Caulobacter sp. FWC2: one gene and its partner. The protein of the gene in region 2 binds, or shares a complex with, the protein of the main gene of each other region. Links are inferred from orthologs where the notes say so. Each region holds a gene or a part of one and is shown on either strand. Other genes may lie near its edges.

Region 1 (3,073 bases), 2.0 Mb from region 2 along the record:
CTGGAAGCTGGGACCGTCGGTCAGCACCGACAGGCACGCCGCGCCGCCGGCCTCGTAACTTCGGGCCAGGGCCGGCGGATCGAAGTCGGCGCGGATCAGGCCCTTGGAGGGCGATGCCTTCTTGATCTCGGCGATCAGCGACAGCTTGCCGGGCGCGTGGCCTTGGGCGAGCGCGCGCTTGAAGCCGCGCGGCGACGAGGCGTTGCGGGCCGCGGAGTCCAGGGCGGCCTGGGTCCGCCGACGCTTGCGGTCGGTGACCTCGTCGCGCTTGTAGGCGGCGATCTTGGCGAGGATGTCGGTCATGCGGCGGCTTCCGTGTTGGTTGCGGCCACCAGGTCGGCGAGAGCCGCCTTGGCGCGGCCTTCGTCGATGACGTCGGCGGCCAGTGCGATGCCCTCGACCAGGGTCTCGACCTTGTCGGCGACCAGAAAGGCGGCGGCGGCGTTCAGCAGCACGATGTCGCGATAGGCGCCCTTTTCGCCGTCGAACAGGCGGGTCAGGGCGGCGGCGTTGAAGTCAGGATCGCCGCCGGTGATGTCCGACAGCGAGGCGCGCGGCAGACCAACCGCCTCGGGCGTGATCTTGAACAGATGGATGCGGCCGTCGCGCCATTCTGCGACCTCGGTCTCGCCCGTGGTGGTCAGCTCGTCCATGCCCGAGCCGTGCACCGACCAGGCGCGCTCGGCGCCCAGCGCGCCCAGAGCCTTGGCGATCGGCTCGACGAAGCGCGGGGCCGAGACGCCGACCACCTGTCGCCTGGCGCCGGCCGGATTGGTCAGCGGGCCCAGCAGGTTGAAGATGGTGCGGAAGCCCAGCTGTTGGCGGATCGGCGAGACGTGCTTCATGGCGCCGTGATGGGCCTGGGCGAACAGGAAGCAGATTCCGGCCTCGTCCAGGGCGCGCCGCTGCTGCTCGCGCGTGGCGTCGATATTGACGCCCAGGGCGGTCAGGACGTCGGCCGTGCCGGACTTCGAGGTGATGGCGCGGTTGCCGTGCTTGGCGACCTTCAAGCCCCCTCCGGCGGCCACGAAGCCGACGGCGGTGGAGATGTTCAGCGTGTGCAGGCCGTCGCCGCCGGTGCCGCAGACGTCGATGACCTCGTAGGGATGCTCCAGCTGGACGGCGGCGCGGCGCATGGCGCGGGCGCAGGCGGCGATCTCGCCCACCGTTTCGCCGCGCAGGCGCATGGCGGTGACGGCGGCCGCGACCTGGGCCGGGGTCGGCTCGCCGCGCAGGCAGGCCGCGAAGAAGATCTCTGCGTCGGCGTCGTCCAGGGTCTGGCCGTCGGCCAGCTTGGCCAGCAGCGGCTTGAAAGCGTCGGACATGCTGGCGGCCCTAGACCCAGACCGCCGCGTCGCGCTTGACGCCCGACAGGTCCATGAAGTTGGCCAGCATCTGGTGACCGCCCTCGGTGGCGATCGATTCCGGGTGGAACTGGACGCCGAACACTGGGCGGGTCCTGTGCTGCACGCCCATGATCTCGCCGTCGTCGGTCCAGGCGGTGACTTCCAGCTCCGGCGGCAGGTCTTCGCGGCGAACGGCCAGCGAGTGGTAGCGCGTGGCGGTGAAGGGGTTGGGCAGGCCCTTGAAGATGCCCTTGTCCTCGTGGCGGACCTTACTGACCTTGCCATGCATCACGGCCTTGGCGCGGATCACCTCGCCGCCATAGGCCTGTCCGATGGCCTGGTGGCCCAGGCACACGCCCAGAATCGGCAAATCTTCAGGCGCGGCGCGCAGCAGCGGCAGGCAGATTCCGGCCTGGTCCGGGGCCTTGGGGCCGGGAGACAGCAGCACAGCGGCCGGCGCTAGGCCCAAGGCCTCCTGCACGGTCAGCGCGTCGTTGCGGTAGACGACCGTCTCTGCCCCCAACTCATTCAGATAGTGGACGAGGTTGTAGGTGAAGCTGTCGTAGTTATCGATGACGAGGATCATGACGCCGCCTTTCGGAGGTCGGTTCTAGCGCGGGAGGAGCCGATGTGTAGCGGCAATTTCGCGCGCCCTTGTTAGGAACGGTTACAGTCTTCGCGGAGCTAGGCACTATGGAGGCCATGGACCCGCGTGATTCCGCCCTGGACCCCGTCGCCGTCGCCTATGTCCGCGCTCTGCTGCGGCGCAAGAACCGTATCCAGAAGATGGGGCCGGTTCTGGCCGCCGCGGCTTTCGCCGCGATCTGCGCGCTGGCCTTCGCCACGGTGATGGTGCTGGCGCCGCCGGCGGTCACGCAGCACCTTCCGGACGACCGGCTCGGCGGTCCGTAGGGAAATAAATCAGCCCTAAGGCTCAGCTGAATCGCCAGGCTTCCTCGGCCGCGCGCTTGAGGGCCCGGGACTTGTGCAGGGTCTCGTCGTATTCGGCGTCCGGATCGCTGTCGGCGACGATGCCGCCGCCGGCTTGCACGTACATCATGCCGTCCTTGACCAGCGCCGTGCGCAGCACGATGCAGGTGTCGACCGAGCCGTCGGCGCCGAAATAGCCGACCGCGCCGGCATAGCCGATGCCGCGCTTTTCGACCTCGAGCTCGTCGATGATCTCCATGGCCCGCACCTTGGGCGCGCCCGACAGCGTGCCGGCGGGCAGGGCGGCCATCAGAACGTCGACCGGATCGACGCCGTCCGGCGCGGTGCCCTCGACGTTCGAGACAATGTGCATGACGTGGCTGTAGCGCTCGATCTTGAAGCTCTCGGTCACGCGGACGTTCGGGCCCTTGGGACGCTCAGCGGGCGCATTTCGGCCCTGGTGGTTCAGCATGGCCACGCGACCCACGTCGTTGCGGCCCAGGTCCAGCAGCATCAGGTGCTCGGCGCGCTCCTTGGGATCGGCCAGCAGTTCGGCTTCCAGCGCCGCGTCTTCCTCGGGCGTGGCGCCGCGCGGACGGGTGCCAGCGATCGGCCGGATGGTGATCTTGTTGTCGCGCAGGCGGACCAGGATCTCGGGGCTGGAGCCGACCAGATTGAAGCCGTCCAGGTTCAGGAAGAATAGGAACGGCGACGGGTTGGTCCGGCGCAGCGAGCGGTACAGCGCGAACGGCGGCAGGTCGAAAGGCGCGCGGAAGCGGTGGCTGGCCACGACCTGG
Region 2 (3,311 bases):
GCCAAGAACGCCATCGTCACCAATATCGACGTCGGCGTGCTGCCGGCCAGCCAGAGCGTCATCGTCGCGCGCGCCAGCTACGACTACACCTCGCCGATCAAGCTGGTCATGCCCACCACCATGACCTTCAAGCGCAGCTACTATCTGCGTCCGCGCCGAACCGACTCGGTCTCCTGGGTCAGCACACTGTAGCGAACCGCTCGACCTGCAGGTTGGGCGCGAAGACACGGTCACCCAGCCGCGAGAGCGGGCGCACGCCGATCAGGCTGTTGGTCAGGAAAACCGCCTCGGCCCGGTCCAGCGCCTCGATCCCGACGGCGACCTCCTCCACAGCCTCCAGCGCCATCACACGCGCCCGGGTGATCCCGGCCAGCACGCCGCAGTCCAGGCGCGGGGTGAACAGACGCCCGTCTTCTATCCAGAACAGGTTGGCCGCCCCGGCGCAGGCGATCTCGCCGCGATTGTTCAGCATCACCGCCTCGTCGGCGCCGGCGGCCTTGGCCTCGGCCCGGGCCAGGACATTGTCGAGATAGCTCAAGGTCTTCAGGCGCGAGGCGGGCGAGCCCTCGTTGCGGCGCGTGGCGGCGACGATGGCGCTGGCCGGCGCAGCGGGCGGCGTCGAGGGCGCGGCCGCGGCGAACAGGCGCGGCAGCGGCGCGGCCGGGCGATCCAGCCCCCGGCCGCCAGAACCGGCGGTCAGGGTCAGCCGCACGGCGAACCGGCCAGCGGCCGGAGCCGCCTCGCGAACACACCGCTCAGCCTCGTCGCGGTCGAACGGCAGGCCCAGCACGGCGCAGCCGGCGGCCATGCGGTCGAGATGGGCGGCCGGATGCAGCAGCGCGCCGTTAAGAGCCAGCATTGTCTCGAACAGGCCATCGCCCAGCAGCAGACCGCGATCATCTAGAGGCAGGGCGTTTTGGGGGATCATTCCGTCAGGGCCCTCTTCAACGCGGCGATCTTGGCCTCGGTCTCCAGGCGCTCGCCGCGCGGGTCGCTGTCGGCGACGATCCCCGCCCCCGCGCGCGCCTCCAGGGTCCAGCCTCCGCCGTCCTCGACCAGGCCGACCGTACGGATCAGCACGCTGGAGTCGAACGCCCCGTCGAAGCCGGCCCAGAACAGGCTCCCGCAATAGGGTCCGCGCGGCGGCTCCAGGCCGGCGATGACCTTCATCGCCTGGACCTTGGGCGCCCCGGTGATCGAGCCCGGCGGGAAGCTGGCGCGCAGCAGGTCGGCGACCGTGCGTCCGCCGGCCAGCTGGCCGGTCACCGTCGAGACCAGATGGTGCACGTTGGCGAAGCTTTCGACCTTGAACAGCTCCGGCGCGCGGACGCTGCCTGGCGGGCTGACCCGGGCCAGGTCGTTGCGCATCAGGTCGACGATCATCAGGTTCTCGGCCCGGTCCTTGTCGCTGGCCAGCAGCTCGGCGACCAGGGCCTTGTCTTGGGCGGCGTCGCGGCCACGCGGACGTGTGCCCTTGATCGGCTGGGTCAGGATCGCGCCGTCCGCCCCGACCTTCAGAAAGCGCTCCGGCGAGTTGGAGACCAGCGCCCGGCCCGGCTGGCGCAGATAGGCCGAGAACGGAGCCGGGCTCTGGCTCCGCAGCCGCGTGAACAGGTCGAACGGATCGGCGCCGGCGGCGAGCAGTCCGGTCCAGGCGCGGGCGATATTGGCCTGGAAGATCTCGCCGGAGAGCACGCGCGAAACCACCTCGGCCACAGCGGCCTCATAGGCGTCGCCGTCGGAGGCGGTGAGGTCGGGGCACAGCGGCCCTTCGAACGGCGGACGATCGGCCGACGCGTCCAGCCAGGCCAGGGCCTCACGGGCGCGGGCGCGCGCCTCGGCGTCCGTCTCGCCCCGGCCGACGGCGACGACCTGCCGGGCGTGATGATCGAAGGCCAGCAGGGCCGGATAGCGGGCGCAGCTCAGGTCCGGCCAGGCGGAGCGGGAAAGGCCCAGGCGCTCAACGCGGTCGCCCAGTTCGTAGGACGCCAGGCCGACGACGCCGCCCTGGAACGGCGGGCCGTCAGGGTCGCTCGGCTGGCGGGGACCGGTCAGGTCGGCGAGCGCCGCGAACGGGTCGGCGGCGTCTTTGGCGGTAAGCTCGAAGGTCGCGTCGGGCTGGCGCAGCAGATACGACCACCGCCCCGCTCCGCCCGTGATCAGCGCACAGGCGTATGGCTCATCCCGGAACGGGGCCAGCGCCCACACCGGCTCGCGCCAGGGGGCGGTGATGAGGGCGACGCGGCGCATGGAGGCGGTTTAGCGGCGCCGCGCAGCGCTGGCCAGATGCTCCCCCACATCGTGGGGGAGCCCCCTACTCCCGCTCCCCGCCCTTCACCGTGAACAGCCCGACCAGCCCCAGGGCCAGCAGCCCGGCGATCGGGATGAAGCCCGCCACCTGGCTGGCGAACACCTTGGTCGCCAGGGCCACCAGCAGCGAGCCCAGCCACATGGTCGCCGTGCCCGACAGCGAGAACAGTCCGAAGAAGGCGGCCATGCGGTCCGGCGGGGCCAGGCGCACCAGCAGGGTGCGGCTCGAGGCGTACTGGGCGGTGACGAAGACCGCGATCAACAGGCCCAGGGCCAGATAGATGATCTCCGGCAGGGTGCGGAACAGCGGACCGTTCCACACGGCCGGATGGGTCGCCGCGTCCCAGGTCCAGAAGTACAGGATCTTCTCGCGGCCCATGCCCAGGGTGCCCAGCAGCACCAGGATGCAGATGCCGACCTCGACCTGGATCGCCCGCCGGGGACCCAGGGTCCTGTCCAGCCACGGCGCGATCAGGCCGCCCAGCACGCCGAAGATCGACAGCGAGATGCCGTAGGCCAGCATCTCCAGCTCGCCCCATTTCATCAGCCCGGCCGCGAACAGGCCGCCGAAGATCAGCAGGGCGGTCATGCCGTCGCAATAGAGCATCCGCGCGCCCAGGAACTTGGCGACGTCGGCATGGCCCTTGAGGTTGCCGAAGGTGTCGAGGATCAGCTTGATCCCCTCCTTGATGGCGGCGAGCAGCGAGACGCCGGTGCGCGGGGCGTCGCGGGTCCACAGGAAGAACGGGATCGCGCCCAGCAACATGACCGCCGCCGACAGCGGGCCGACGATGCGGCTGGGCTCGTGCTCGACCTGGCTGAGGCCGAACAGCGGCGCGGACGGCACGAACGACCACGGCACCACGCCCGGCAGCACGAAGGCCCACATGACGAAGATCAACAAAGACACCGACAGGCCGTTGGCCAGGGCGTAGCCGAGGCCGGACAGCAACGGCTCCTGGCCCTTCTCGGACGCGCGGGCCAGCAGCGAATTGTTGAGC

The links.
Region 1: the proteins of pabB (region 2) and CSW62_RS10890 are in contact, whole or in part, in a solved structure (PDB 8RP0), measured with the Escherichia coli proteins. The link is inferred for Caulobacter sp. FWC2 from one-to-one orthologs.

Annotation. Positions count from the first base shown.
Region 1 is NZ_PEBF01000001.1:2,270,425-2,273,497, forward strand. What follows is about bases 135-2,896. They hold CSW62_RS10890 (aminodeoxychorismate/anthranilate synthase component II), read right to left. Parts: upstream 1,933-2,896; coding sequence 1,336-1,932; downstream 135-1,335. Other genes in these bases: trpC (indole-3-glycerol phosphate synthase TrpC), read right to left, coding at 135-303; trpD (anthranilate phosphoribosyltransferase), read right to left, coding at 300-1,325; CSW62_RS26575 (hypothetical protein), read left to right, coding at 2,049-2,258; trpE (anthranilate synthase component I), read right to left, coding at 2,281-2,896. Also shown: more of trpC, read right to left, coding at 1-134; more of trpE, read right to left, coding at 2,897-3,073. UniProt on the Escherichia coli protein: Part of a heterodimeric complex that catalyzes the two-step biosynthesis of 4-amino-4-deoxychorismate (ADC), a precursor of p-aminobenzoate (PABA) and tetrahydrofolate.
Region 2 is NZ_PEBF01000001.1:4,266,311-4,269,621, forward strand. The notes cover bases 88-3,087. They hold pabB (aminodeoxychorismate synthase, component I), read right to left. Parts: upstream 2,251-3,087; coding sequence 925-2,250; downstream 88-924. Other genes in these bases: CSW62_RS20230 (TadE/TadG family type IV pilus assembly protein), read left to right, coding at 88-192; CSW62_RS20235 (aminotransferase class IV), read right to left, coding at 179-928; CSW62_RS20245 (MFS transporter), read right to left, coding at 2,315-3,087. In the rest of the region: more of CSW62_RS20230, read left to right, coding at 1-87; more of CSW62_RS20245, read right to left, coding at 3,088-3,311. UniProt on the Escherichia coli protein: Part of a heterodimeric complex that catalyzes the two-step biosynthesis of 4-amino-4-deoxychorismate (ADC), a precursor of p-aminobenzoate (PABA) and tetrahydrofolate.